3 regions of the Bacillus sp. BC08 genome follow, and region 1 is predicted to be linked to each of the others. Evidence: riboswitches for the same ligand, from Rfam matches in the RefSeq annotation. Region 1 holds a riboswitch; each other region holds the start of a gene.
What was found. A riboswitch is a leader RNA that binds a small molecule or an ion and turns the genes downstream of it on or off. The one in region 1 is predicted to bind lysine.
Positions count from the first base shown of each region.

Region 2: it holds a riboswitch for lysine, as region 1 does, so the genes downstream of both, ACXVYO_RS25145 (aspartate kinase) here and ACXVYO_RS11235 (amino acid permease) in region 1, are expected to answer to the same signal.
Region 3: it holds a riboswitch for lysine, as region 1 does, so the genes downstream of both, ACXVYO_RS17240 (amino acid permease) here and ACXVYO_RS11235 (amino acid permease) in region 1, are expected to answer to the same signal.

Region 1 covers NZ_JBTGPA010000031.1:123,586-134,150, forward strand. Annotated here, with positions in the region: gene ACXVYO_RS11225 (DNA alkylation repair protein) at 1-313, opposite strand, end outside; gene ACXVYO_RS11230 (iron-sulfur cluster biosynthesis family protein) at 346-651, opposite strand; gene ACXVYO_RS11235 (amino acid permease) at 766-2,232, opposite strand; lysine riboswitch at 2,345-2,537, opposite strand; gene ACXVYO_RS11240 (GNAT family N-acetyltransferase) at 2,861-3,310, shown strand; gene ACXVYO_RS11245 (sulfite exporter TauE/SafE family protein) at 3,350-4,360, opposite strand; gene ACXVYO_RS11250 (VOC family protein) at 4,459-5,256, shown strand; gene ACXVYO_RS11255 (aminoglycoside phosphotransferase family protein) at 5,271-6,209, shown strand; gene ACXVYO_RS11260 (metallophosphoesterase family protein) at 6,223-6,966, shown strand; gene ACXVYO_RS11265 (hypothetical protein) at 7,120-7,788, shown strand; gene ACXVYO_RS11270 (GrpB family protein) at 7,830-8,372, shown strand; gene ACXVYO_RS11275 (DUF2785 domain-containing protein) at 8,649-9,473, shown strand; gene ACXVYO_RS11280 (DUF3892 domain-containing protein) at 9,553-9,867, shown strand; gene ACXVYO_RS11285 (YaiI/YqxD family protein) at 9,952-10,392, opposite strand.
Region 2 covers NZ_JBTGPA010000037.1:284,573-295,137, forward strand. Annotated here, with positions in the region: gene ACXVYO_RS25130 (helix-turn-helix transcriptional regulator) at 1-108, shown strand, start outside; partial or broken gene ACXVYO_RS25135 (helix-turn-helix domain-containing protein) at 237-548, shown strand; gene ACXVYO_RS25140 (VOC family protein) at 770-1,225, opposite strand; gene ACXVYO_RS25145 (aspartate kinase) at 1,571-2,800, opposite strand; lysine riboswitch at 3,000-3,186, opposite strand; gene ACXVYO_RS25150 (DoxX-like family protein) at 3,378-4,286, shown strand; gene ACXVYO_RS25155 (DUF4166 domain-containing protein) at 4,290-4,901, shown strand; gene ACXVYO_RS25160 (YndJ family protein) at 4,907-6,532, shown strand; gene ACXVYO_RS25165 (NUDIX domain-containing protein) at 6,561-7,046, opposite strand; gene ACXVYO_RS25170 (N-acetylmuramoyl-L-alanine amidase) at 7,215-8,456, shown strand; gene ACXVYO_RS25175 (S-layer homology domain-containing protein) at 8,712-10,091, shown strand; gene ACXVYO_RS25180 (MFS transporter) at 10,236-10,565, shown strand, end outside.
Region 3 covers NZ_JBTGPA010000034.1:228,303-238,867, reverse strand. Annotated here, with positions in the region: gene ACXVYO_RS17260 (MDR family MFS transporter) at 1-1,013, shown strand, start outside; gene ACXVYO_RS17255 (hypothetical protein) at 1,058-1,261, opposite strand; gene ACXVYO_RS17250 (type 1 glutamine amidotransferase domain-containing protein) at 1,502-2,017, opposite strand; gene ACXVYO_RS17245 (ABC transporter permease) at 2,299-3,498, opposite strand; gene ACXVYO_RS17240 (amino acid permease) at 3,559-4,983, opposite strand; lysine riboswitch at 5,130-5,317, opposite strand; gene ACXVYO_RS17235 (DUF3626 domain-containing protein) at 5,738-6,829, shown strand; gene gapN (NADP-dependent glyceraldehyde-3-phosphate dehydrogenase) at 6,904-8,343, opposite strand; gene ACXVYO_RS17225 (ABC transporter ATP-binding protein) at 8,929-10,565, shown strand, end outside.

The DNA.
Region 1 (10,565 bases):
ATTTTTCAACGTATTTTGCAATAGGCATATATATATAGCCGTTTGTAAATGTACCTACTTCTGTTGTGTTTTCTGGTCCCAATGTTTTCAGTAAAATATGTATTGCTTCATTAAAATCTTTTTGTAATGCAGTATGTAATTCATCTGCTATTACTTCTATACGCTGCTTTAACTCTAAATTTTCAACTTTACATGTTACAGAATCTACAAATATGCTTTTAGAGAAAGTAGGATCGTGTTTACAAATAGAATCAGCCATTTTTTCAGCTAATTCTTCATTAAATAAAAATTTTAACGGAACATATTTACCCATTTTTTCACCTCATTGATCAGCTAAAACAATTTTTATTTTTTTATCGACAACCCATAAACTAAAGTCTCACTTGGAGTCGTAATACTAAAACCTGTCGTCTTATAATCAAGTTTCACCGTATCACCAGTGTAGTCTTTCGTAAATGAATCCATTTGCACAGTAAAATCAGCATCTTCATATACAATGTCATCTGCATTATATGTATCCCAAATTAAATCCACATCAACGAAAATACTACAAGAGTTTGTCATTGTCCCTCTAATGCGAATGATCTTTTTGTCTTTGCGTTCTAATCTAAGTATAGCTGCTTTTGCTTCATCAGTAATGCGAATGTTCATCGTATCCCAACCTTTATGTATATTTTCTTTATTATTGCAAAAACAGGAGCAATAGGGAAGGGAGAAGCATCGGAATAAAAAAACGAGCAAACAAATTTGTTTGCTCGTTTCACTTTATTTCAATTCACATTTATCAAGAGGAATCACTTTCGTTTTCTTCGTAAATTTATATCCTAACCATAATACTAAGAAGAGTGGTAAACCGATGTAAGAAACGAGTACACCGTTCCAATCGATTGCTTCGCCCATAAATGCGCCGTAGTTTTGACCTAAAATTACGATGACACAAAGTGCAAATGCGAAAATTGGACCGAATGGGAACCATTTTGCTCTATATGGTAAGTCTTTTAAATCTTTTCCTTGTGCGATATATGCTTTACGGAAACGGTAATGACTAATTGCGATTCCGACCCATGCGATAAAGCCAGACATTCCAGATGCGTTTAATAACCAAATGTATACAACACCGTCACCGAATAAGGAAGCAATGAAAGCGATACTACCAACAATTGACGTTACGATTAATGCGTTAACAGGTACACCGCGGCTATCTAATTTACCAAGAAACTTTGGTGCTTTTCCTTGGCGAGCTAAATCCCAAAGCATACGAGTTGATGCATACATACCAGAGTTACCAGCAGATAGTACTGCCGTTAAAATAACAGCGTTCATAACAGAAGCAGCAAAGGCAACGCCCGCTTTTTCAAAAATAAGTGTAAATGGACTTACTGTTACATCACTTGCAGCAAGGCTTTCAGTTGTATAAGGAATTAATAAACCGATAACGAGAATCGCAAGGATATAGAATAAAAGAATACGCCAAAAGATAGAACGAATCGCTTTCGGAATATTACGCTCTGGATCAGACGTTTCACCAGCAGCAATCCCTAACAATTCAGTACCTTGGAAGGAGAAACCTGCTGCCATAAATACACCGATTATTGCCATGATGCCGCCGTTAAATGGAGCATCTGCAACAGTGAAGTTTTTGAAGCCAACAGTTTCGCCGCCCATAATTCCAAAAATCATCATGAAGCCGACAATTAAAAAGATAATAATAGTAACTACTTTAATAAGTGCGAACCAATATTCAGATTCACCAAACCCTTTAACAGATAAGTAGTTTAAAAGGAAAATAATAGCTAAACATAATCCACTCCAAATAAGAGAAGGGGTATCTGGGAACCAAAATTTCATAATTAATGTTACAGCCGCTAGTTCAGCAGCGATTGTAATGGCCCAGTTATACCAATAGTTCCATCCAAGTGCAAAGCCAAATGATGGATCAACAAATTTCGTTGCGTACGTGCTAAAAGAACCGGTAACAGGCATGTAAGCTGCGAGTTCAGCTAAGCTTGTCATTAAGAAATAAACCATAATCCCAATTGCGGCGTATGCAATTAATGCGCCACCAGGTCCAGCTGAATGGATGACACCACCGCTGGCAAGAAATAGTCCGGTACCAATTGTACCACCGAGAGAAATCATCGTAAGGTGCCTTGATTTTAAACTACGTTTTAATTCACCTTTTCCTTTTGTAGTTTGTGTTTCAGAGGTAGTTTGATTCGTTGCGCTATTCATGTTCAACACTCCTTTTCTTGTAAGATAGGAAGGAGCGGGGGAGAAAAATGCAAAAAACCGCCAAAGGAATTTGGCGGAACGTTTCACAAATAACCACCCCATCATACCCTTCCGTTAAGATAGCACCCCACGTTTACACGGTAATTTTGTAAACGTGACAGTTCTGTTCCTTTCGGAGACAGCCCCAGCTCATATTTCCAGAGAAGAAATATAAACTTCGGCAACTTTTCCTTTCAAACGGAGTCGGTGACATTCTCTGCGTCTCGTCCGTCTTACTATTAAAAGTCGCAACCTCTACCTCATCGGATTGATGAGGATTTGATATATTGCTAAGATTTTTAATATATGGCAATTGTAATGAGTTTCTGAATATATTGCAAGATATTTTGTTAGGAAAAGTCAAAAATTATCGGTTATTGTTTAGGAAACGCTTGCAAAACTCCACCCGAACCTACTGTTATGTAACAAAAAATAAAGAAAGAAATTGTTATACAAATGTTTCGCAAAAAATATTGAAAAACCCTTTAAAAATAAAAGAAAATTCTGAAAATATAATTCGACATTCATAATAAGGTCATATTTTTTGATATAATTAGAGTAACGTTTAATCAAAAAAGGGGAAATTAACATGAAATTAGAAACAGAAAGGCTCTATATAGTGCCATGTACAGAAGAGAGTATGCAAGTTGCTAACGAGCAAGGATATAATAGTGGTCCACATATTGTAGGGCATGTAGAAACTGTAAAACAAGATGCGGCTTTATTACTTTGGGGAGCATGGTATGTCATTCGAAAAGAAGATGACATCGTTCTAGGTGATATAGGGTTTAAAGGGAAACCAAATGAGGAACATACAGTAGAAATTGGTTACGGATTTATTGAGAAATATTGGAATAAAGGATATGCGACAGAAGCTGTAAGTGAACTAATAAATTGGGCTTTTCAAACAGGAGAGGTAGAAATGATTATCGCGGAGACACTTCTTGAAAATGAAAGCTCGATTCGTGTATTAGAGAAATTACATATGAAGAGAATTAGCACTACAGAAACGATGATTAATTGGAAAGTAGAAAAATAAAAAATACCGCTCGAAGTATATCGGGCGGTATTTTTATCGTTATGGTAGCATTTGTTTTTGATCATTCGGATATCCGGCTGTCGGTGCGTTAGAACGCTTGGAATGATTACGAACAGCAATGAAAATAGAAATAATAACGACAAGACCAACTGCAACGTAAGAAAGTGAAATAATAGTTGGATCCACTTTAAATGTAGTAAGCAGTGTACGAATGTTTGTAAAGATTATAAGGCCACCAACTAATACGCCGAGTAAATGAGAAGGAACGATGCGCACTAACCATGCAGCAATTGGTGCCGCAACGATACCACCGAGCATGAGAGAAAATACCCAAACCCAACTTACTTGTTCCCAGCCAAGTGAAATGAAAAAGCCGATTGTGGCAGCGAGTGAAACAGGAAACTCGCTCGTATCTACAGATCCGATAACTTTTCTAGCTTCATTTCCTCTTGCCAAAAGCACAGGTGTCGTAATCGGACCCCAGCCACCACCACCAGTTGAATCAACAAATCCAGCGAACAAACCAAGCGGAACAAGTTGTTTTGCAGACATACGTTTTTTTGAAGTGACAATTTGTTTTTGAATGAGGAATCGTAATAAAATATAAACCCCTAAAGTAAATAAAAATACGGAAATGTACGGTTTAATTACATCACCAGGTAAATTGCTTAAAAAACATGCCCCAATAAATGCGCCAATTGCTCCTGGTAATGTAAGCCTGGAAACGGTATATTTATCAACATTTCCAAATTTGATGTGAGATGCACCAGAAGCGGCGGTTGTAACGACTTCAGCTAAGTGAACAGATGCGGAAGCTACAGCCGGTGCGATACCAAACATTAATAATAGTGAGGTAGATGTTACCCCGTACGCCATTCCAAGCGCACCATCAATCAATTGAGCGAAAAATCCAATAATAGCAAAGACAATTAATTTTTGCATAAATAATCCCCCTGTAATAATAAATGAAAAAGGCACTTTTCCCGTATGAGAAAAGTGCCTTTGGTTTTTCCAATCAGCAATAATTAAATTTGTTTCATTATAATACATATTAATCGTATAAATCAACTAGGTTTTAAAGTTTTTTGAATTGAATGAAAGAAAAATAAAATATACAATAAAAGGATGGAGAGAAAGGGGAGAAAGACATGTTACGATTTGATCATCTCGTACACGCAGTACATGGTACACCGGAGGAAGCAGCAAAACAAATGCAGGCTTATGGATTTCATACTGCAATAGGCGGAGAGCATATTACTTGGGGTACTTGGAATAGTTTATGTTATTTTGATTTATCATATATAGAATTTTTAGCAGTTCAGCATGAAGAAAAAGCGAAAGAAGCAGACAATCCATTAGTACAAGAAACGGTAGTGAAATTACAAGATGGAGAAGGAATGTTACAAATCGCCATTCGAACAGATGCAATTGAAGAAATAGCAGTTAAGTTTAATAAACATGGATTACATACGATAGGACCATTTGAAGGGAAACGAATGAGAAAAGATGGTCGCCTTTTAGAGTGGAAAATGTTATTTGTAAAGCAAGAAGAAAACGGACCGAAATTACCTTTCTTCATACAGTGGAATGAAACGGATGAAGAAAGAAGAAACGATTTACGTAACATAGGAACAATCACTGAACATAAAAACAAAGTACAACAACTTGATACAATTCATTACGCAGTGAAAAACGTTCGAGAAACAGTGCAGAAATGGGAAGAAGTAATAGGGCTAACTGTAAGCTCAGTCGTAAAAAATGAAAAATGGAATGCGGAATGTCAAAGTGTATCGTTTGGTGACATTCATGTGCAGTTTTGTGAACCAATTGGAGAAGGGCTAGTACTAGAACGATTGCAGCATCATGGCGAAAATCCATTTGCAGTAGAATTTAAAGGTGAAAATAAACGAGAGCATGAAGTGCTAGGTAGTTTGTACATATATTGATAGAGGTGAACATTGTGGAAGAAATGCTTAGAGAGATAGAGAGAAAACTAGAATGGCCTCGTATTGCAAAGTGTACAGCTATTTCAAAAGGTTTTTCACATGAAGAGAAATATAAAGTTGAATTAAAGAACCAAGAAATTTATTTTGTAAAAGTATGTGATGCTGTTCATTTTGAACGTAAACAAGAAGAATATACGTATATGAAACAATTAGAGTTATTACATATTCCAACACCTAAGTTAATTCATTTCATAAAACTTGAGGAATTAAATAAATGTGTTCAAGTATTTGAATGGGTCCAAGGTGTAAATGGTGAAGAAGGTTTAGGGAAGCTATCAGTGGAAGAACAGTATCATGCAGGAAGAAAAGCAGGAGAAGTATTAAAGAGGATTCACTCAATTGAAAAAGAAAGTGCAAGTAATAAATGGGAAACGGTTCGGTGGAATAAATACGAAAGATACGTAGAAGCGTTAGCAAACTACGAAATAGACTTCCTTGATTTGAAGCCAGTATTAAGTTTTGTAGGCGAGCATAAACAATTATTGGAAAATCGCCCTATTACCTTTTTACACGATGACTTCCATCCAGCAAATAGTATGATTCATAATAAGGAGTTTATCGTTATCGATTTTGGTGGATATGATTTTGGCGATCCAATACACGATTTCTATAACGTAGCGATTTTTACTACAAGAATAAGTAAACCATTTGCGGTTGGACAAGTTCACGGTTATTGCGGAGGCGAACCATCGCTTCATTTTTGGCAACTGTACTCATTGTATGCAGCAATGACATTCCCAGCGGATATCGTATGGACAAACCGAAGCACGCCACATTTAGTAAATGATATGAAAGAGAGATTAAACCGAATTATCGAAGATCATAACAATTTTTCATCCTATATTCCAAAATGGTATCAATCACAACATGCGGATATAATAAACTATAAGTAATGGAGGGATTCATATGGATAAAATAGCAGTAATTTCAGATATTCACGGTAATATTCCGGCATTAGATTCTGTACTGAAAGATATTAAAGTAAGAGGAATTGAACGCATTATTTGTCTTGGAGATTTAGTCGGAAAAGGTCCTCATTCTAGCGAAGTGATTGAAATCATTCGTAAAGAATGTGATGGAGTTGTAATGGGGAACTGGGATGATTTTATTACAAAACCGACTGAATTTGAGGCATTAAAATGGCATCAAAAACAACTATCGGAAGAACAAAACGACTATTTAAGAAGCTTACCATTTTCAATCGAATTTTTTATGAGCGGCAAGCTCATTCGTATGTTCCACGCTTCACCGAGAAGTTTATATGAAAGAATTCAACCGCATGCTTCAAGAGAAGAGCGTATTAGTATGTTCGAAAATAGTGAGCTCACAGAGAATATAGAAGGGGAAAGAAAACCAGATGTTGTTTGCTACGGTGACGTTCACCAAGCATTCGTTCAAAATTTCAGAGGGAAAACGTTATGTAATGCTGGTAGTGTAGGTAATCCTCTTGAAATTACACAAGCTTCCTATTTAATATTCGAAGGAACTTACAATGAAAAAGAAGCAGCGAGCTTTTCTATTCAACTCGTACGTGTACCATATGATATTGAATTAGCCATCAGACTAGCAGAAGAACTCGATATGCCAGAAATTGAAGAATACAAACAAGAATTACGGACTGCATTGTATCGTGGGTTTAAGGGAAAGTAAGCTAATCATAATATATCAACGATTTTTCAAATATATCTATCATAACTTCAAATATATCAACGATTCGAATTAGGATATCGACTTACCGATAAATAATGACACAAATTGTTACCTGTAATTATGTTATGTAAATTAATTGTAGGAGGAAATATCATGACTCGAATACAACGCATGAAAGAAATTGTAGATCATATTTTAAAATTAAACTTAACCCATCCAACAAGAGTTGGAGTAAGTGGTATTACAGCTTCGGGAAAAACAACATTTGCAAACGAATTAGCAGAGGAAATGAAAAAGCTCGGAGTTCCAGTAACACGCGCCACCATTGATGATTTTCATCATCCGAGAGCGATTCGCTATGTACAGGGCAAAGAATCAGCAAGAGGATATTACGAAGATGCACACGATTATACAGCTTTCAAAGAAAGGTTATTAAAGCCTTTAGGACATAACGGGAATTTACAATATGAAACGATATCTCATAACTTAATAACTGATATGCCTGTACATAATGAACCGTTATTGGCTCAACCCAATATGGTATTAATAGTAGATGGAACGTTTCTATTGAAAAAAGACGTTGTGCATTTATTTGATTACAAAATCTTTGTAGATACAGATTTTGAGATTGCGAGAAAACGTGGTGCTAAGCGGGAAACTGAAGCTTTTGGAAGTTATGAAGAAGCTGAGAAAATGTTTTTAAACAGATATCATGCGGCCTGTAAGATGTATATAGATGAGCATAATCCGAAAGAGTGTGCGGATGTTGTATTTCGGAATAGTGATTTTGATGATACGGTAGTTGTATGTAAAGAAATTTAATACGGTTTATATAGAAAAAATCGTGAAAGGGGATGTTTTGGGTGGATAAAAAAGATAATCCGAGCGATTGGCCTGTGTGGGCGAATGAGTCAGTAGAGATAGTGAATGCAAATCCTGATTGGCAAGATAAAGGCCGATGCGAAGAACAGCAACTATATGAACTGCTTGCTCCTCACGGTATAAGCAAAGTAATACATATAGGAAGTACATCCATACCTGGTTTACCAGCAAAACCTATCATTGATTTAATGGCTGAAATAGATTCATTTGATAAAGTACTAGATATTTCTGCGGAATTGGCCATATATAATTGGCATTATGTAAGCCCAGAATTAGATGAAAGACCTTGGAGAAGATTCTTTGTGAAAGTTAAGAATAATAGGCGTGTAGCGCACCTACATTTGATGGTTAAAGGAACTGAGCGATGGGAGCAACAACTTTTATTTCGTAACCGCTTACGAGAAAATCCACAATTAGTTTATGAGTATTCAGATCTTAAACAAGATTTAGCTAAAAGATTTAACAAAGATAGAGAAGCCTACACAAAAGCTAAAACAGAATTTATTAAGCAAGTTCTAAAATGATTTAATTTTTGATTGTAACTACGTTTGATTATAAAAGAAAAAACATACTTTATTTTATCACTTAAACTGACATGAAATACATGTAAATAAAGTGAGAGACTGCGATGTTCTAATGTATTTCCTTTTATTTATCAGGATAAATTATATATAATTGAATCAAGTTCATAGAAAGATAGGTACTAAAACGATTCTAAAAATCGAATTGATTTTATAAAAAAAATTAAAGGGAATAAGGCGGAAATATGTTAATAAAGTAAAAAGGGGACAGGGAATATAATGAATGAAGTACTAGAACTAAAAGAAGAACTACTACAAATTAAAAATAATAATTATGCTGTACCAGAAGACGTAGATGCATATCCATATGCGCAGTGGATGCTAGATTATATCGGATCACCCGATGCTGAATTACGCGATGATTTAATTTATAGTACGCTTCACACATGGATTACAAATGATGTATTTAGACAAAAAGAATTACGAGGGTTAATGCTACAAGCAATTAGTCCTGATTATTTATTTTATAAAATTGGTGAAAAGGGCACAGACTCTGTATTTAAACGTGCATTCTCCGTATTAATTCCGCCACTTATTTTATCTGTTCATGAAAGAGAACCACTGTTATCTGAAGAGCAACTGTACAGTGTGGCAGAACAAGTGTTGGAATATGTATATTTAGAAGAAGATGTAAGAGGTTACGTAGAAGGAAAAGGCTGGGCACATTCTACTGCACATGCTGCTGATGCACTCGATGCGTTAGCACGTACTATACAAAATCGCGAGTTTTCATATGCAATACTAGCTGCTGTTCGCCAGAAGGTTCGATTAAGTGATTACGTATATGTGCACTTTGAAGATGAGAGATTAGTAGCGCCAATTATGTCGTTACGTAACCAAAATCTTTTAACTGAAGAAGAGTGGAGCAATTGGCTACATAGCATAGCAACTGTTGAAGACATCCGACATCCGCAGCATGCTATTTTAGTACAAAATATTAGAACTTTCCTAAGAAGTTTTTATTTCAGAGTTTTAGAGGCAGAAGGTAGTACAGCCTTTACAGATGATATATTGGAGACTTTGAAGGGTTTGCGTAGGTATTAAAAATATATTTTTTAAATAGCAGAGTACATAAAACCACCACCTCCCAACCATACTAAAAAATGTGCTGGAGGTGAATGTTATGGACGAAAAAGACTTTGAAAAAGTTTATAATGATTACTTACATCAAGGAGAAGAGCAAGCTCAATTTGAAGTAGACCATGAAGTCAATTCAGGAGCAGAACAAATTGTTGCCGTTCGTAAAAATGATGATGGTGATTTAGTAGCGTTTAAAACAAGTAGCGGGAGAGAGTTAGATTATATAACTGCTCTTAGTGAAGCAAAATCAGGGAAATTAGCTCATGTGGACGTATTTCATAAGTATGGTAGAGATATTATACGTAGTGAACCTGATGGAATAAAAGAAAATAACTTAGATAATTTACCTTCATTTTAAACGGGTAAACCTCAAGAAGAGAATGTTCATTACGATATTCTCTTCTTTTTTATTAAGCTTTCCCTACAAATAGAAGGTTCATTTTTATAGTGCAATCATACTTTTAAAGAGCGCTCTAAATTTCTCTTTATCTTCGGTTGTAAATGGTTTCGGTCCCTTTGTACGCTTACCGCTTTTTCGAACCATTGCACTTAAATATCGTGTTTGTAGTAGTTGGTCAATGTTTTCATTCGTATACTTATAGCCTTTATGGTGTAGCACGATACAGCCTTTTGCTAAAGCGAGCGAAGCAAGACCGTAATCTTGTGTTACGATTAAATCTTCTTTTTGGGCTAATTGCATAATCCGGTAATCTGCAGCATCTGCTCCGGAATCAACATAAATTGTTTCGACACCTTTTGGTTGTTCCGCACTAGAGTAATGAGAAAAGCTAGTAACGAGGGTTACAGGGATTTCTGCATTCGTAGCCTCTAAAATAATCACATCTTTTACAGGACAAGCATCTGCATCAACGTAAATTTTCATTTTTATCGCTCCTATAAAGTGAAACTTTAATCAGTGGGGGGGGTTCATCCTCCACTGATTATTAGTTGAACCAATCGGGCATTTACGGGCAGTTGATCTCCCACCTAACTTCTTTGTTACAGTTGAATTTTGAGGTGGGAGTTTTATTGCCCGTTAATGCGGGGAAACTAGGT
Region 2 (10,565 bases), on a different contig from region 1:
TTAGGACAACAACTTAAAAGACTACGAGAGTCAAATGGGTTTTCGCAGGAAGATGTTGCTAAAAAGATTGGTATAACGAGGCAAGCAGTGTATAAAGTGAAACTTTAATCAGTGGGTGATTTATCCTACTGATTATTAGTTGAACCAATCGGGCTTTTATAGGCAGTTAATCGCATCTGGTTGCCTTGATTGTGCTTAAAAGCTTTGATGAGATTTACTGCCTGTTAAAGCGGGGTAAGTGGGAAAATGATAAAAGTTGCCCTGATATTGAAAATTTGATTTTATTGAGCGAAATGTATAATGTTACGCTCGATGATTTAATAAAAGGGAACCAAAATTTAAAAGAGAAAATACATATTGATGAAGATGAGGATTTTGAGAAAGAGAATGAGTTTGGTTTTTAGATTGGGTTTGGTTTGCTAATTGTGAGTGCTTTCGTTGATTATGAAGGAATGCAAGAAATCTTATTAGGAATAGCACTATTCATGATGGTTTTTTACTCTGACGTGAAGAAAGTTATTTTGAATGAGTTCAGATCGTTTTTTTAAAGAAAAGATATATATGATAAAAAGTGATAAGAGTCCGTTATATTTCCTAGGAAAGAGTATAACAAGCAATTGAATTGTTTTATAATAATTTTGAGGTATTGATAGTATGTTAAAAAGTTCAAACAAGCATAACCCCGTTCTAAAGTTAGGACGGGGTTCAAAATCTAAGTTTTATTAAGCGTAAAATTCTTTCAAATATTTTTACTTCAGTAAAACATTACTTACTTGTTACCAAGTTCTTCCGCTAAACCGATTAAAATTCCTTCGGTTCCACGAATGTAGCAGAGTCGATACGAGTCCTCGTACTGAACTACTTCACCAACGAGCTGAGCACCATGATTCTTAGTAAGTCTAGATACCATTTCGTCAATGTCTTCAATGGTGAACATAACGCGCAAATAACCGAGGGCATTTACAGGAGCTGTCCGGTGATCTGCAATAGTAGGTGGTGTGAGAAAGCGCGAAAGTTCAATTCGGCTATGGCCATCTGGGGTTACCATCATAGCAATCTCTACGCACTGAGAACCGAGTCCGGTTACGCGCCCAGCCCATTCACCTTCGACAGTAGCTCGCCCTTCGAGTTTTAATCCAATCTCTTCGAAGAAAGAGATTGCGTTATCAAGAGATTCTACAACGATGCTGACATTGTCCATTCTTAGTAATTTGTTGTTTGCCATAGTTTTTATCTCCTTATACGTAGAAATTTATTATTTAATTCTCCTCATAATTATACTAAAGTTCCTTCTAAACAAAAAACACCTTGTCACAGTGTAGGAAAATGTGACAAGGTGTTTTCGGGTATAGAATAAACATTTTGTTAACGAACAAAACCTCGGAAACCTTCTACTACTGATATACGCATGAACTTTATTTCGTGAATGCTATTATTGTAAGAATTTGATAATGTAGTTTCTATTCGATAATATAACTTCGACTTCCCCGCAAAATATTCCCATCCTATTTCTATTAATATAGGAAGGAAATAGATTCATATAATTTATTTTAAGTTTTACTAGTAGAAATTAACTCATCTGCACGAAAGGCTCAATTTTCGCCATAAATGATTGATGCAGTGCCTCGACACCTGTTACTAAATGAAGGCGGTCAATAACAACTGATACTTTAATTTCTGATGTACTTACCATTTTAATATGGATATCTTCTTCTTTTAAAGTAGTGAACATATTCGCAGCAACACCAGGATTAGAGACCATACCAAATCCTACAATTGATATTTTTGCTAAATGATTTTCATATTCTACTGATTCATATTGTAATGTTTCTTGATGTTGCTCTAATACCTCTAATGTTTCTTTTAAATCATTAGAATGGATTGAGAAGGAGAGATGAACAGTTCCTTCATTTGTAATACTTTGAATAATGATATCTACATTAATATGTGCCGCTGCTAATGTAGAGAAAACTGTTGAAAGTGCACCTTGTTCCAAACCTTTCATTGTGACGCGTGTAATATTATCTTCAAATGCAATACCTTTAACGATTGATTGTTGTTCCATGTTACATTCTCCTTTTACAATTGTTCCATTTTCTTGTTCCATACTTGAGCGAACTTCTAAAATAACACTATGATTTTTAGCAAATTCAACAGCACGTGGGTGTAATACACCAGCACCAAGATTCGCTAGTTCTAACATTTCATCATAAGAAATTTCATCTAATTTATAAGCATCTTTTACAACTCGTGGGTCCGTCGTATATACACCGGTCACATCTGTGTAAATATCACATTTTTTTGCTTTCAGTGCAGCAGCTAATGCAACAGCCGTTGTATCAGAACCACCGCGCCCAAGCGTTGTAATTTCATGTTTTCCACTAATTCCTTGGAAGCCAGCTACAATAACAATCGTACCTTCAGTAAGATAAGACTGAATTCGATCTGTATGAATGTCAGTAATCCGTGCACTACTATGTACAGATTCTGTCGTAATACCAGCTTGCCATCCTGTTAATGAAATCGCGTTATAACCTTTTGCTTGTAGTGCCATCGTTAATAATGAAATCGTTACTTGTTCTCCTGTAGATAAAAGCATATCCATTTCGCGTTTACTCGGATTTTCTGAAATCGCGTTAGCAAGTGCGACAAGTTCATCTGTATTTTTCCCCATTGCCGAAACGACAGAGACGATACTATGTCCTCGTTCATATTCTTCAATAATTAAATTTGCTACATGTTGAATACGCTCAACACTTCCGACAGAAGTGCCACCAAATTTTTGTACAATCGTTTCCATTACGAATTCCTTCTTTCATCCATTTTTAAGAATAGATTAGGACATATATAAATCCCAATATTCCTGTAGTTACCAGAGAAAAACAAAAAACACCATCTCAAATAAGTGAGGATGGTGCTGTTACAGGAAAAGGGAAACAGAAAACGGAGCTAATAAAAAAACCGCCAAAAAAGGAATATCATAAAAATGATATCTCTTTTTTGTAGATAGCTCTTCATACATACACTTCTGTACATATGACAGTTCTGTTTCTATTCGAAAACAGCCCCAATCGATAAATGCAGAGAAAATTATCGATTTCGGCAATACTTCCTTTCATCTAATTTCATAGACATCTCTGTGTCTCCATTAGAATAATCATAAGTATTGCAACCTCTATCTCACGTTTTAGGCGAGAGTGTTTGATTTATGAAGTTGTTGGTAACATTTGTTTTATAATAATTTAAATTTTTCGGGGAATCAAGTGTTTTGTATAAGTTTTAAAAATTCTTTCTTTTCTTGGAGGAGTTTGTGAAAAGCGTAGCAAAATAAATTCATAGCATGTACATTAAATTTATAGTGTATTGGAGGTGGAAGAATGAAGGGGAAAAAGCCTATTTATGTTTCGGCAGAAATGAAAACGACAATGGAGAAATTATGGGAATATACGCAAGAGCCAAACATACATACAGAGTGGGATGCCCGCTTTACTGAAATTTCATATTTAGAGAAAAAAGAAGGAGAACCGCAGAAGTTTTTATATAAAACGAAAATCGGATTTGGACTTGAAATAGCTGGTGAAGGGGAATCGATAGGAGAAATAAGAAAAGAAACGGGTGAACGGATTTCTTCTTTAAAATTTTGGACAGATAATCAATTATCACTTATTCAAATAGGGCGTGGTTATTGGAGGTATACACCGTGTAAAGAACACATTCATTTTGAGACACAATATGATTATAATACGAGATTTGGTCGTATAGGGAATGTAATAGATATCTATATGTTTCGGCCGTTATTGGGCTGGGCGACTGCTTGGAGTTTTGATGCTTTAAAATTATGGTTAGAGAAGGGGTTGCACCCTAGATTACTAATTAGAAGAACAATGACATACTGGCTCGTATGTTTTTTATTTGCATTTGTATGGATGTATCAAGGAATAGTGCCGAAACTAGTGTTTACTCATTCAGAAGAACTAAAAATGCTATCTGTGATGATTGGTTCAACTGAACATAGTATTTTTGTACTTAAAATAATGGGATTACTAGAAATTATTTTTGGTGTCCTATGGCTGTTGCCATTTCCGAAACGAAAAGTATTTGTCGTACATATCTTTATGTTAATAGCCTTAACGATTTCGGCAGGATTTACGAATATCGTAAGCTTTACAGAGCCGTTTAATCCAATTGCATTAAATGTTCTACTAATGGGGTTATCAATTGTCGGTTACATAAACAGCACGAATTTGCCAAGTGCAAAAAATTGTAAGAGGAAGAGAGAGGGATAATGTATGGCTAATATGTATGAAAGACTATTAGGGGATTCTTATAAAAAACTTCATCCGAAATTACAGAAACGCTATGAGATTACGGAAGAAAAGTGCTTTACTGGAGAAGGAAAGATGGATGAAATTTACGGAGGTTCTATTTTCGTAAAATTAATATTAAAAATTGCATCGAAGTTTAGAATGTTTTTCTCTGAGCGGGGGAAGGAAGTGCCATTTACAATCCATAATACCGCTGAGCGAGATGAACATGGAAATGAACTTGTGCGGTGGAATCGTACTTTTTATTTTCATAATAAGAAAAGATACTTTAACGCTATTATGCAGAGGGATAAAGAGAATAATGAAATTGTAGATTATTTTGGTGAACCGCATATACTTATTTCTACATTGCATTTTCATATTGATGAGGTGGGGGCAATGCATATTTCTTCAAAGAAACAATGGTTTTACATGTTTGGAAGGAAAGTTCCGTTACCTACGTTTTTATACGGGGATGCCAACATTGTAGAAAGTTATGATGAAACACTACAATGCTTTCGAATTCATGTACAAGTACGAAATCCGTTAATTGGTTCATTATTTTCATATAAGGGAACATTTGTGGAGAGGAAATAAATGATATGAAAAATATAATAGTTGGACTTGCTTGTTATATTATTTTTCTAATATGTGAGTGGTCAAATGTAAACCCAGTGGAAGCAATTATTTTATTATCTATTTTGTTATTTATACCGATGTCATTTTACATCATTGATAAGAAAACAAGAAATGGATCATATGTATTCTTTTATAAACTGGTATCGCTGTTATATCCAATCGCAGCAATTAGTGAAACGCTAGCTTTCGTAACAAATCACTATTTCTTTGCGTTACTTTGGTTTGTATATACAGGAATTGTTGCGTTATTTGGTGTAAGTAGATTACTAGAAAGAGGCTGGAAACCGTTAGAAGAGGTGGCTATTGATAGTGCGTTTATGTATTTGTTTTTAGGTGGTTTCTGGTTTTTTGCTTCAGTAGCAAAACTTTCCATTATGCATTTTAGTTCTGAAATTGTTTTGCTTACCGCTGCACACTTTCATTATTCGGCATTTCTATTGCCGTTATCAGCTGGTTTCATTGGGAGAAAAAGAGAAAAGAGAAGTAAAATATATGATGCTATTATGTTTATCATAATCATTTCACCTATGACAGTTGCAATAGGAATTACGTACTCAAGAGTATTTGAATTTTTTGCAGTGTTCCTATATTTATGTGCGATTTATGGTTATGGGATGTATGTTTGGCGCACGAAATTTAATGCTATCAGTGCAAAGGTTCTTCTGATCATATCGTCTAGTACACTCATGGTAACAATTATGTTTTCACTTATATATTCATATGGGAATTTGAAACATGTAATGACGATTACAATTGCTCAAATGGTTTGGATTCACGGTGTTGTCAATGGAATTGGAGTGGCGTTACCAGCATTTGTCGGTTGGATGATTGAAGAGAGTGCTCCGAATTATAAATATTACGGGAAATCAATGAGCAGGTTAAGAGGAAATACGACAGTTGGGGAAGCATTTTTACATAACAGAAATTTAATAGATAGCAAGGAATACAAAGGTTTAGTTGATAATATGAATGATTTTCATAGTGAGGCATTTAACATGGCGAAGGTTCCTTTAAGTATTATTCGGTTTTATGAACATACAAAAGAGTATGAGTTACAATCGCATATTAAATGGACTCGCTGGTTCCGCCCGGTTGCATTTTGTTATGAGAAAATGAGTAAGCGTGTAGGTCAAGTACATTTAGGAATGGGCGGCAAGTGGGAAACGATGCAAGGCTCTATCATTGGGATAATAGATGCAAAGGATGGAAGAGAGAATGTAAGGGCTTGGCTGAGAAAAAATGAAGCAGGAGAATCTATATTTGTAGCTCTTTACTCAAAGCATACATATATGAACGAGACATATATGAATATTGCATTACCTTTACCATATTCAAATATGACGGGGGTTTTGAAATTATGTAATAAGAGTAATGATTTAATTATTACTAGTAAGCTAAGAGAAAATGGTAAGGGAGATGAGGGTATTTATTTACATACTCATTTCTTTACAATACGTTTACCGTTAGCAGAGACATTTATTATTACAGAGAGAACGGATCACATATTAGAAGCTAATCATAGAATGTGGATATTTGGAGTTAAGTTTTTAGAAATTGATTATGAGATTAAGAAAATAGAGGAGAAGTAGGAAAAGCTTGGAGAGATTCCAAGCTTTTTTATGTATGGGTAATTGTCATAGCAACTTGTTTATCTAAGTCTCGGTCCCAGACGCGTTGAATTTCAAACGTACCTTTTTCAAAAAATAATGGGAATCTCTCTTTAAACCAATCTTGCATAGGAAGATTTAATGCTGTATCGATTGGTACCCATAATAATTCGCCCTCTGGAGGATTCATAAGAAGTTCGCCTTCAAATGAGTCTGTCCAATAATTAAATACCATATATCGAACATTTTCTTTCGGATTTACGTATTCATCTAATCCCTTAAAATTTAAATTTGAGACAAGTAATCCAGTTTCTTCTTTTACTTCTCGTGTAGCAGCTTTAACGATACTTTCTGGGAAATCTACTTTTCCGCCAGGAGCGATATAGCCAGGGAAGCCTAGATGATCGGGGCGCTGTATTAGCAATACTTCGTTATTCCGCTGAATCATACACATCGTGTAAATACGGTGTTCTATATCTTTCCAATTGTTGCTCATATGAATCTCTCCCTTATAAAACCTTATAGTTTTTAACTATAGTTATATATGACAAAAAATACAATAATAATACAAAATTATACAAATTACAATTGACTATTACTAATTTTCAGAACTATAATTAGTCTGTTACATAAATACATTGTACTTGAGAGGGGAATATATTCTATGAAAAATAGAATAATCGCAGCAGGAGTAATCGCAGCTAGTATATTATCTTATTCATCTAGTAGTTTCGCACAAACAAAAAAATTTCCAGATGTCCCAGCTAAACATTGGGCAGAAGATTCTATTTACTATTTAGTAGATAAAGGTGCAGTTAAAGGTAACGATAAAGGAATGTTCGAGCCTGAAAAAGAAATCACTCGTGCAGAAGCAGCTACAATGATGGCTCAAATCTTAAACTTACCAATCGATAAAAATGCTAAACCATCTTTCGGTGATTCTCAAAACGAGTGGTATACTCCATTCATCGCAGCTGTAGAAAAAGCTGGTGTTGTTAAAGGGAAAGGACCAGGTGTATTTGATCCAACTGGGAAAATTGACCGAGTTTCAATGGCCTCTCTTATTGTAGAAGCTTACAAATTAGATTCTAAAGTAAATGGTACTCCAGCAACTAAATTCAGTGATCTAGAAAAAAGTTGGGGTAAAGCAAAAGCTAACATCCTAGTTGAATTAGGTATTTCTGTTGGGACTGGTGACAGATGGGAGCCTGAAAAAATTCTAACTAAAGCAGAGGCAGCTCAATTTATTAAAAAGGCAGATTCTCTTAAAATAGGCAACCCTTTAGTAGAACAGATGATTATTATTGATCCAGGTCATGGAGGAACAGATCCTGGGAAAGCGACACAAGGATTACATGAAAGTGATATTGTATTAGATACATCTAAAAGATTACAAAGTTTAATAGAGAAACAAACTCCATTCCGTGTGATGTTAACACGTGAAACAGATATTCGTCTTGGTGAAAAACAAGGAGAAGACCTTAAAAATCGTGTGGATTTCGCGAAGGAACATAATGGAGATATTTTTGTAAGTATCCATGCAAATGCTTCTCAAAAACATGATGGACATGGAACAGAAACTTTTTATTATAAAGGATCTGAAAAGAAAGAATTAACTGAGCGTGAAAAAGATAGTTATATGTTAGCTGATAAAATACAAAAGCGATTAGTTAAAGCTCTAGATACAAGAGATCGTGGTGTGAAACCAGAAGACTTTTATGTACTAAGAGAAAATGAGATGCCAGCAGTATTAACGGAGCTAGCGTTTTTAGATAACAGCGCGGATTATGAGAAGTTAGCTTCAGAATCAGGAAGACAAATAGCAGCTGAGGCAATTTTTGCGGGTATTTTAGATTATTATGAGTGGAAAGGTTTTGATGTTTCAAAATCTCGTTTAACAAAATAATAATGTTGATTGCTAGGCCCATCGTCTATATAGAGATGGGCTTTTTATGTAAGTTTTTGTAATTTTATATCAGGATAAAAAGATATATCGTATTATACTAATTATGAATAAAATAATGGTAGATTAGTTTATTTTTATCACGTATACTTTTACTGTTGACTAATTAAGAGTTTGTTAGTTTAATAGGGAAAATTATACGATAAAGGGAGGCAAGTTAACACGGGACAAGTATATACATAACGTGTTAAAAAAAATATGAAAAAAGTTATTTCTAATGTGTTAGCAGTGACAGTCGCACTTCAAGTAGTGATGGCTCCAGCAACTTCGTTTGCAGCTGAAAAAGAATTTCCAGACGTACCGAAAAATCATTGGTCATATAAAGCAATTACTAATTTAACGTCAAAAGAAATTATTGCAGGATATGATAATGGTAAGTTTGGCTTTGGGGATGTTGTAAATCGTGAGCAAGTAGCCGCATTAATATATCGTGCATTAAAACCAGAAGCAAAAAGCGATTATAAAAATCCATACTCTGATATTAGCGAAGGAATAACAATGTTCCAAAAAGAAATTTTAACTTTAACAGATATGGGGATTTTCGTAGGTGATGGTAAAGGAACATTTAGACCGAAAGAATCTTTAACTCGTGCTGAAATGGCGGTAATTTTACAGAAAGCTTTTAAACTAAAAGTAAAAGCCGATCATACATTTAATGATGTTCCGAAAGATCATTGGGCAAGTGAAGCGATTAGTGCATTAGAGTCTAACGGCGTGACTGCAGGTAATGGAGCAGGTGCATTTAATCCAAATAGTGTTTTAACGCGTGAGGAATATGCACAATTTTTATATAACGCTATGGCATCGTATATCAATCTAGATGTAACGTTACCATCTAATATAACGGCACAACAGATTGATAATTTTATTAAAGAATGGCATCCTGACAGTCCGCTTATTGGAACGGGTAAAGATTTTATTCAAGCACAAAATGAGTATGGTGTGAGCGCATTATACTTAGCTGCACATGCAATCTTAGAATCTGGTTACGGGAAATCAGAAATTGCATATCGTAAACATAATCTATTTGGACTAAAGGCATTTGATTGGGATCCATTTGCATATGCAAAATATTTACCATCGTACGGGCAAAGTATTTCGTATAATGCTGATTATGTAAGAAAGAACTACTTAGAAGAAGGCGCTCCTCATTTCAATGGTTACACATTACCTGATATGAATGTTAAGTATGCAACAGATAAAGCATGGGCTGGAAAAATAGCTAATATTATGGAACGTATTAAGCCTTTCAATAACAAAGATTATCAAAATGTAAAACGATTAGCGAAAAATCCTAATACATTAAATGTAAATGCACTAGGCGAAGCGATTCCATATAAAGATTATGCAAAAGATGCAAAAGCTACAGTTCAATCGGTAGGATCTTACTACCAAGTTCCATTCCCGTTTAACAATCCAATTAAGAGTGTACCAAATGTTACACAAAATGAAGTTGGGAAATTAGAAAATGGTAAGAAAGTAAATGTATATCGTGAAGATCCAAACGGCTGGGTAGAATTTTCATTTGAAAATGCTCAAGAAAAGTATTGGACATTGAAGAAGAACTTAAAATTATAGAAAAAAAGGTGTTTTCATTTATGAAAACACCTTTTTTATATTTTTACCAATAATTTAACAGTTTCATATATAATTTAAAGTGTTAAAGATTGAATTTTCTGTTTTATATTTGGTGTTAACTTAATTTGAAAAGAGGAGAGCAGTATGCAAGGAGAAATACGAACAGAGAAACATGTAAGTTATGTCGGTAAATTGTTATTGCCAGTTAAAGCGTCACCACATTTTAAATTTTTGTGGATTGGGCAATTACTTTCGACTTTAGGTAGTTCGATAACGATGGTTATTTTGCCGGTCGTTGTGTATTCATTGACTGGTTCAACAGTTGTAATGGGAATGACTATGGCGATGTACATGCTTCCTAATATTCTTGCGTTACCGTTTGCTGGATTAGTAGTAGATCGAATTGATCGAGTGAAATTAATGTTATTTACAGATATACTTCGTTGCATATTAATGCTATTACTTGCAACGCTT
Region 3 (10,565 bases), on a different contig from region 1:
TTTCCATTGCTTGTATGGGGATTGCCAATTCAAATTATGTAGATTCACCGTGGCTAACATTTGTATTTATGTTAGTGAATAGTTTAGGATCTGGACTTATGAACCCTGCGACAGAGGCGATGTTAATCGACGTGAGTACACCGGAAAATCGAAAAATGATGTACAGTATTAACTACTGGGCGATTAATTTATCAATTGCAATTGGAGCGATATTTGGAGGATTACTATTTGAAAACTATAGATTGCAATTGTTTATTGGATTAACAGTGATTGCAGTTATTACTTTATATGTGATGGCTGTATATATGGAAGAAGTGTATGTAGTACGGAAAACGGCGGAGAAGAAAAATGTATTAAAAGATATGGTGGATAGTTATAAAGTCGTAATGAAAGATAGAGCGTTTTTAATTTTTTGTGCAGCAAGTATATGTACATTATCTTTAGAGTTTCAGGTTAATAATTATTTAGGAGTACGTTTGCAGCAGGAATTTGAAACGGTGCACTTTTTCTTTGGGAATGGTGTTACGTTTGATTTAACAGGTATTCGAATGATGAGCTGGATTTCAGCAGAGAATACCATTTTAGTTGTGTTATGTTCGGCACTCCTGATTAAAATGCTGAAAAGCTTCAACGATTTGAAAATCTTATATGTAGGTTTATTCATTTATACAATTGGATTTACAATACTTGGAACGAGCAATAGCTTATGGATCTTATTAATTGCAGGGCTTTTCCAAACGGTAGGTGAGATGATGTATGTGCCAGTACGTCAATCTATTATGGCAGATATGGTGCCAAATGAGGCAAGAGGTTCATACATGGCGATTAACGGAATGGTCTTTCAAGTGGCAAAAATGAACGGGGCATTAGGTGTTATGCTAGGCTCGTTTCTTGCATCTTGGGGCATGAGTGCTCTGTACTTTATCGTTGGTATGAGTAGTATTTTATTATTTATGAAGGCGATAGGGAAAGAGAAGTATGAAGATGAAAGGGAAGTTTCTCAGATTGGATAAAACTATATGAAAAGCGATGATAGAAATCGCTTTTCATATGGCTTTTAAAACGGATCAACTTCAGCTAAATCAGGATTGCTATTTGGGTTTGTTAATAAGACTTTCAGCTCACCTACTTCAGAGAGCGCAACGAGGATATAACCACTAATAAGGACGACGAGTCCGATGACCCTTAATGTTTGCAGTGTAATGTCACGGCTATTGTTTTCGGAGTTGTCTTGGGGCGTTGAAAGTGGATTGTTATTCATGATTAAGGCTCCCATCTTTTTTTATTTATATATGTGTAAAATCATTATTTAACTTATGGATAGGAATCGTATAGTCATTTTCACTATATGAGAAATGCCTATGAAAAGTGATTAGAAATTTTGGGGCAAGAAAAGAGGGTGTCTCAAAAGATTATTGAAAATGAGATTCTTTTTGTTTTTTATACAAATCAAAAGGTTAACCAAAGTAGCTAAACAGCTATTTTGGCTAACCTCTAATAACTATCCTAATATACGCAATGATTCTTCAATAAACGCTGGGATATCCTCGGGTTGTCTACTTGTTACTAGCTGATTTTGGCATACGACAACCTCTTTGTCATGAAAATGTCCACCAGCATTTTTCAAGTCGACCGTAATGGATTTATATCCAGTCACATCGCGTCCTTCAAGTGTTTGTGCAGTGATGAGTAATTGGGGGCCGTGACAAATAGCAAAAACAGGTTTTTTCGCATCCATAAATGCTTTGCTAAAGCGAACAAAACGTTCATCTGCACGAAGTATATCTGGGGAAAATCCGCCTGGTATGAAGAGGGCATCAAAGTTCTCTGGAGAAACATCATCAATATTTTTATCAATTACGACTTCACTTTTTCCTTGTTTACCGTGTACCGTTTTACCTTTTTCCATTTCAATAGTTGTTAATTCATATCCCTTTTCATTAAAAGCTTCTACTGGCTCTGTGTATTCTGTGTCCTCGAAATAATCCGTTATTAAAATAGCAATTTTTTTACTCATTCTAATCCGCTCCTTACATTATATTATCGGTTTCAGAATCATCCTTGAGCAATGTCTTTTATAAAGTGAAACTTTAATTCATATTTTTTCATTCCCTCCAGTTTCTTTGCCCTGTTAATTTAATACATACCCTTTTTATTAGGACGTAAACATGTATTATCGTTTTTGTATGTAAAATCATAAAATATAGGTTGTGCCGGTAATTCTTGTTTGAGGAAGAAAAATAAAAAAGCCAAGGAGATAATTTGTTTTCTCCTTGGCTTTTAAGATGATTTTTTTCGTTAAAATGCGGAAACGCGTTGCTTCGTTTTTGGTACAATAATAAATTTGATCCAGAGTAACCCGACAATCATAATGATAAGGCTATGTAAAAATTGACCTGTAGCAATGAGTATAACAATTGAAAATACAATGAGTTGAATGCTTAGCAATATCAAGATTAAGCGAAGAAATTGATTCATTCGTTTTTCAGTATCAAATGGATATAATGCTACAATAATATTTCCCGAAAAATATTTCCACAGGGAACGGAGCTGCATAGAAATCATATATAGGATGATATATGCGATAGCGCCTTTTGCGTATATGTTTGGTATAAAATATAAGGCGAAGGCACCGATTAAGCCTAAGCGAATATATATACCGAAATAATCATTCCCGCGTAAAAATGCGAGTGTATGTAAATAGAAAAAAGTTGCTCGTTTTTTATGTAATAAAGGTTCAATCCAATTTGTAAGCCATTTTCTTTTATTTACTTGCTTATTCAGTTGCGGAACATCGGTGAAAATGCTCGCAAATTGATAAAAACGAACGTTCATTTTTTCTTCTTGTTCGATTATGTAATCCCACGGTATTCGTTTTGTAGGCTGTTTTTTCGTATATAGAAGCAGGAAAGCAAGTAGTAAGAGCAATCCGCCTAATATGAGAACATATGCCGAGTAAAACAGCATGTAAATGATTAGGGCGTTACAAGCAATACGAATAATGAACCATATGTTTTTTTCATGGCTATCACGCCACATCCAATGTATGTATATATTCCAAGCTTTCGTAATCATTAAAACGATAAAGATTGTACATAAGAAAGGGACTGTTACTTGTAATGATTGCATTGCAAGTGGAACGAGAATAAGGAACGTAAATAATAATGGAAAAAGCTGAATGATGTAATTATATAGAAGAGACTTTTTAAAATAAGATGTTAGTTTCTCTTCTAATGCAAGCAAATAGACAGCATCAGGTTTTTGAATAAATGTACGGATCGGGCATCTCGTTATAATAAATGTAAGTACAATCGTGATGAGTAGTAAAGCTATTCCTTTAGAAGGAGATGCTTTTAGAAACTGAGCATAGTAGTATGCACCAACGCATGAAATAAAGATAAAGCTATATAGTAAACCGTTAATCATACGTGCAAAGTATGTAATGATATTTTGCATATGTTGTTGGAAGCGACTGCTCCATAGTGATTCGATTGACATGTTTTTCACCTCTTTGTTCTATTATATATGTTTTATAAAAGAAAAAACGAGCAAATTGCGTTATGCAACTTGCTCGTTTTTCTTTTCGTTATTTTTTTTCTGATCACGATTCATTAATGGATAGAAGGCAAAGCCGATTACGAATAAACCAATTCCGAGAAGGAACGTTTTTATATCGGATGCACCGGTTTTAATAACCCATAGTGCGTAGCAAAGTGCGATCACTGCGACTATACCATCTGTAATTCTTGCCCGCATTTCATTTTTATATGTTTCACCAGTTGCGACTAGTTTTAACTGGAAGATTGGTGAAACGAGATATGGAATGAGGTAGGCCAGTGTTGATACGGTAATAACGAATGTATAAGCTTCCGCAATAGTTCCTGATAATGTTGAGAATAAGAACACTTGCGACATAATGTTTGTTAATCGTAATGAGTAAATTGGGCTTCCTTTTTTGTTCGTTTTGGTGAAGAAGGAAGGGAAGAAACCTTCTTTTGCTGCTTGATACGGTACTTCTGAGCTTAATAAAATCCAGCCTAAGATGGAACCGAATAGGGAAGTAAGAGCAAGTAATGCCATCAGTTTCCCGCCGCCATGACCCATTGCAACATTTAATGCATCTGCTAATGGACGTTCAGAAGCTTGTAATGTATCAACGTGAAGTACACCCATTGTTAAAATGGTAATTCCTAAGTAAATCGCAACTGTAATAAGTAATCCTGCAACTGTTGCGCGTTTTACTGTTTTAGGAGAGGTAGCACGGTTTGATAAAAGTACTGCCGATTCGATTCCGATAAATGCCCAAAGCGTTGTAAGAGCAGCTAAGTTTACTTGTGAAAGAAGACCGTGTGATACACCTGATTTATCGATCATCGGTGTGTACCATTGTCCAAACTTAGAAGCTTCGAATGCAAATAACGTAACGACGATGAATAAAAGGAATCCAGTTACTTTCGTTGTTGTTGCTAAGAAGTTTAACTTTCCAGCTCCGCTTACACCGTTTGTTAATATAATATGAGTTCCCCAAAGTAAGATGGAACAAATCGTAAATGTAATTAGTTTTCCGACTTCTATGTTAAAAGAACCGATTGAAAATAGTAGTCGTGTATCTTTCATAATTGGGAAGAAGAGTGATAAATATCCCGCGAAAGATGTAATGATGGCAACGTTACTTGCCCAGTTTGCAACCCAATATCCCCACACCATACTGAAACCAGCCATTTTTTTCTTTTTTGGTGATGAGAATAAAGCATATGCATGACTTTGTGGTCCTGTCGTTAAATCAGGACGACGAATTGCTAAATTACCGAAAACAAGAGCTAGCATTAAAACACCAAACCCTGTTGTTAACCAAGCTAAAGTGACACCGAGAGGGCTTGCTGTTTGTGCCAACGTACTTGGCACCATGAAAATCCCAGCGCCAACCATGTTACCGACAACGAAAGCTGTTAGTACCCAAAAGCCCCATTTTTTTTGTTGCATAGAAAATACCTCCAAAGTTAGTATAACCAAGTCAAGCGAGGAGATATGTATGTCTTCTTAGTAGAGAAGAGAAGTCCCAAACAAAACAAAAAAAGCACGTAATTTGCCGCTACATGCTTTCTATCTTATAAGAAACCCACGACATACCTCTCGATAGCTCTCCACAAATGAAACGTTTCGTTTGTGACAGTTCTGCACTTATTAAATGCAGACCCAGCAAGCGTGCATGGTGGACACGGGCTTACTTCGGCAATCATTCCTTTCTCATTCCTTCATCAATGCCACTACATCTCCTGAAATGATACTCTTAATGACTGCAACCTCTACCTCACCGAGATACGAATGAGGATTAAAATATTAAATTAACGTATTTAAGAGTAACAAATGAATTTTTGTACGTCAATGGATATAGTAATAATCAGATTATAGAGAAGAGTTTGTTATTAAAAAGGGGCTAGGAAGGGCTGTAGCGTTTATTAGTTGTGCAGAGGAAATAGCGACAGAGTGAAGGTCAATTTTACCCCGCATTAATGGGCAGTAAGACCCTCACCTCAAAATTCAGCGGAGGCAAAGAAGTTAGGTGGGAATCAAGCCCCCCACTGATTAAAGTTCCACTTTACAGTACAAAGAATTTTGTCTGAAAATCTTAATCCGAAGTATTTATTTTTTTAACAGGCTTCGTTTCATAAGAAGGAAAGAACAAGCTTTTCATTGAAATGATTAAGGTCATTTCAATGAAAGGAGAGGTTTGGTTATGGAATTATCAAGATCTCAATTATTTGCTTTAGAGTACATTTCAAAATATGCAGAGAACGAAAAACATGAGGCTAAAGCAACAATTAACCATATATTGAAAATGTCTAATATTACTGATGAAATGTTTGAAGAAGCTGTCGTTCATTTAAAAGCAAATGCGAGGATTGCTTTACACTTTCATCCAGACAGATTAGATTCGAATATGCAAAATATTGCTGAAGCACTGTTTGAGCAAGGAATATATAAAAGTCAGTTTGAAACATTGCTATCTAATGGAAGTGTGTCTGCTTATCCGGGTGGTGAACGTGACCTTTGGGAACAGAGGATATTTGGAGGCGCATATCAATTGGAAGGCGTAACGAATAATGAACGTCCCAAATATGGGGCGCTAAATGTAATGCTACATCCAGATGGACCTGCCCCGCGCTTTGGATCATGTTATCTCCTCTTATCACCAAAAGTTTCTTATCGCTCTACATATACGTATTTAGATTCGCATCAAGATCCAAAAGAAAAGGGTACTTATGAAGAGTTTGATATGATTTTAGCTGCTCTTTTGGAAGAGACATTCGTAAGAGATTTTGCAATTGGTGAAGGGAATTTGACTCCAACAAGACTTATTCATCATTTACTGGCTAACTTGGAAAGGCCGTTTATAGATTTCGTAAACAAAGAGTCAGCTCGTAATCTTAATCATTATATTGAAGCACAGATTCATGGAGATATTTCTCTTAAAGAAGATGTGGAAGCACTTGTTGTAGATCCTTCATTTAAGGGTACGAATGTAGGTAGAACTTTAGAAGAAATTTGTCTGAAGTATTCTATTGATTTGTATTGGCACATGGGTTTTGTACTTACGGTGGATGAAGTTCCGATGGATTTTAGAGGTTCAAAAATGCCATCTTTGGCAAGACGCATTGCACGAAATAATTGTATCGATGCACATATAATTGGCTCTGCTGTAGTGGATTTGAAAAGGAATCCACTATCCTGGAGTGATCGTGGAACGTATGAAGAAGTGCTTCAGGAATTAAAATTATTATGGCATGTTTTAGTTCGATTTGGAAAACCAAATCAGAATTTGAAATAAATAAGCTATTATTTTTGGAAGGATGTATATAAAAAGAAGCTGATCCAAAATTAGATCAGCTTCTACATATAAGATTAAACTAAGTTTAATACAGTTACTTTTTCACGTGTCATAGACTCAAGGCTCTTGCGAATACCTTGTGCGCCCATACCTGAACCTTTTACACCGATGAATGGGAAGTGGTCAGGGCCGCGCTCTGTGCGTCCGTTAATTTGAACAGAACCAGTTTCGATTTTGTTAGCAATTGCAAATGCTTTGTTAATGTCTTTTGTGAAGACACTTGCTTGTAAGCCGAACTCTGATTTGTTAGCAATATCAATTGCTTGCTCATCTGAAGAAACACGGATGATTGGAAGGATTGGGCCGAATGGCTCTTCCCAAGCAACTTTCATTTCTTCTGTTACGTGGTCGATTAATGTTGGGTAAATTAAGTTACGCTCACGCTTGTTACCAATAACGATTGTTGCACCTTTTTCAACAGCGTCGTCAACTAAACCTTGAACGAAGTCAGCAGACTTGTCGTCGATTAATGGAACGATTGTGCTGTCTTGTTCTGGAGATCCAACTGATAGTTCAGCTACTTGCGCTTTTAATAAGCTAACAAGCTCGTCTGCTACGTTTTCGTGTACAAGTACACGTTTAATAGCTGTACAACGTTGACCAGAGTAAGAGAATGCACCGCTTACGATATGGTTTGCAGCATCTTGTAAGTCAGCATCTTCACGAACGATACCAGGGTCTTTACCACCAAGTTCTAATACAAGTGGAATCATTGCAGCTTTTTTCGCTAAATGTTTACCTGTGTTTGTACCACCTGTGAACGATACCATATTGATGCCTTCGTGTTCTACTAAGTAGTCACCAATTACAGAACCGCGTCCTGTCGCTACGTTTACAAGACCTTTTGGAAGGCCAGCTTTATGAAGTGCTTCCACCATTTTAATACCACTAATTGCACCTTGAGTTGCTGGTTTGAAAATAACAGCGTTACCCATAATTAATGCTGGTGCAAGTTTTGCGGCAGATAAGTTTACTGGGTAGTTAAATGGTGCGATTGCTAATACAACACCAAGTGGTGCGCGTTGGATGATTGCAAGTTTAGATTTCGTTCCGCCAGGGAAGCTATCGCCCATCATGCTTTCTCCGTGCATATGTAAAGCTTCTTCGATAGTATAACGAATGAAGTCAGCTGTACGAACAACTTCTTTCTTCGCATCTTTATATCCTTTACCGACTTCTTTCATAATGATATCGGCAATTTCATCTTGCATATTTACGAGCTCATCAGCCCATTTATATAAATATTTTGCGCGATCTTGTAGAGAAGCTTCCGCCCATGATTTTTGAGCTTCTTTTGCAGATGCAATTGCTTCATCTACTTCTCCGCGAGTAATTGCTTGTACTTGTCCAATTACTTCGTGTAAGTATGGAGATGGAATTTCAATTGTTTGTCCTGAAGAGCTTTCTCTCCATTCTCCATTTAAATAAAATTTGTACGTATTGCTAGTTGTCATGATTAGTCCTCCTAAAATAGCAACTTGTAAGAGTGAGTATAAGGTGATTGTAGGGGGTTTGATAACATTTTTCAAATGAAATGTTTGTGAAAACGATTTCTTATTCTTTTTTTATTTTGTATGCCCTTTCTTACAGAACATTTCCTTATTTCAAAATGATGTAGTGTATATTTTTATTCGGTGTGCAAAAAAACAATTGACAGAATACTCAATAAAGTTGTAAGATTATAAATGGAAAATAAATGAAGGGGGTGTGCGTAATGATTGTAATCGTAAATGTAATGGGCTTAGCTCTGTTAAATGGCAGAAGACATTCATATCATTACGCAACCCGTGCGGATATATAAGGCATCTTTGTCTTATAAAAAGCGTACGTTGCGTATATCGTAACGTACGCTTTTATGCATTTCTGTGCATATCGTCAAGCGGCGGTATGCTTTTTTTTGTTTTCCATATTACTATATAAAACTTTGGAAGGTGGAAAAATGTGATGAGATTGTATGGATTACGAAATGTAAATGTGATGGGTCTGGATAGTGGATAAAGAAATGAGAGGTAAACGAGCACGAGAAGGGAGAGGTTACATTGTTATCAGTATTACTAAAGTTAAAATGGTTTTTTAAAGAGCATTGGAAGAGATATAGTATCGCCATTGGAGCTCTTTTAATTGTAAATATAGTTGAAGTCATTCCCCCGAAAGTGTTAGGGGTTACGATTGATAACATAAAAACAGGAACGTTATCAAATGAAGCAATTATGCAATCTATTCTTATTTTAATAGGGGTTACAATCGTTGGATACGGTCTTACTTTTGTGTGGCAACATCAGTTGTTTGGAGGAGCATTCGTACTGGAGAAGACGATGCGCTCTAAATTTATGGGGCATTTACTTAAAATGACACCGACGTTTTATCAAAAAAATCGTACTGGTGATTTAATGGCGAGAGCGACAAATGATTTAAAAGCAATCGCTATGACGGCTGGTTTCGGTATATTAACGCTCGTGGATTCGAGTTTATATATGCTTACGATTGTCTTTATGATGGGATTTACAATTAGTTGGGAGCTTACATTTGCGGCACTTATCCCGCTTCCGATTATGGCGTATGCGATGAATATATATGGAAAGAAATTGCATGAAAGATTTACAGTTGCGCAAGATGCATTCGGTGATATGAACGATAAAGTATTAGAATCAATCGCTGGTGTGCGCGTTATTCGTGCATACGTACAAGAGAACGCAGATCAGGAAAGATTTCATCATTTAGGAGATGACGTCTACGAAAAAAATATGAAAGTAGCTAGAATCGATGCATTATTCCAGCCAACTGTGAAAATGCTTGTTGGTCTTAGTTATTTAATTGGTTTAGTGTATGGCGCGTATCTTGTATTTCAATCAAAGGTAACACTTGGTGAACTTGTTTCATTTAACGTGTATTTAGGGATGATGATTTGGCCGATGTTTGCAATTGGCGAATTAATTAATGTTATGCAACGAGGAAATGCATCATTAGACCGTGTGAATGAAACGTTAGCGTATGAACCAGATGTAAAGGACCCGAAAAATCCAAAGCTTGTACAAGAGCCGGATTATATTCAGTTTGATGACGTTACCTTTTCATATCCTTCATCAACTGAAACAAATTTAAAGAAGGTTTCGTTTACATTAAAACAAGGGGAAACGCTTGGGGTTGTCGGGAAAACAGGAAGCGGAAAAACGACGCTCGTACGTCAGCTTCTTCGTCAATATCCGCTTGGAGATGGGGATATTGCAGTCTCTGATGTGACGTTAAATAACATAACGAATGAAAATGTACTCGGGTGGATTGGGTATGTACCTCAGGAACATATTTTGTTCTCAAAAACAGCGAGGGAAAATATTTTATTCGGGAACCGAGAAGCGACGGAAGAAGAACTCGATAAAGCGATTGAAATTGCGGCGTTTACAAAGGATTTAGAGTTTTTACCAGAAGGGTTAGAAACGCTCGTTGGAGAGAAGGGTGTTTCTTTATCAGGAGGGCAAAAACAAAGGATTTCAATTGCGCGAGCTGTGATTCAAAATCCAGAAATTTTAATTTTGGACGATTCTTTATCAGCTGTTGATGCTCGTACGGAAGCAGCGATCATTGAAAATATAAGAACAGAAAGAAGCGGAAAGACGACGATTATTACGACGCACCGTTTATCTGCCGTACAACATGCGGATTGGATTCTCGTTATGGA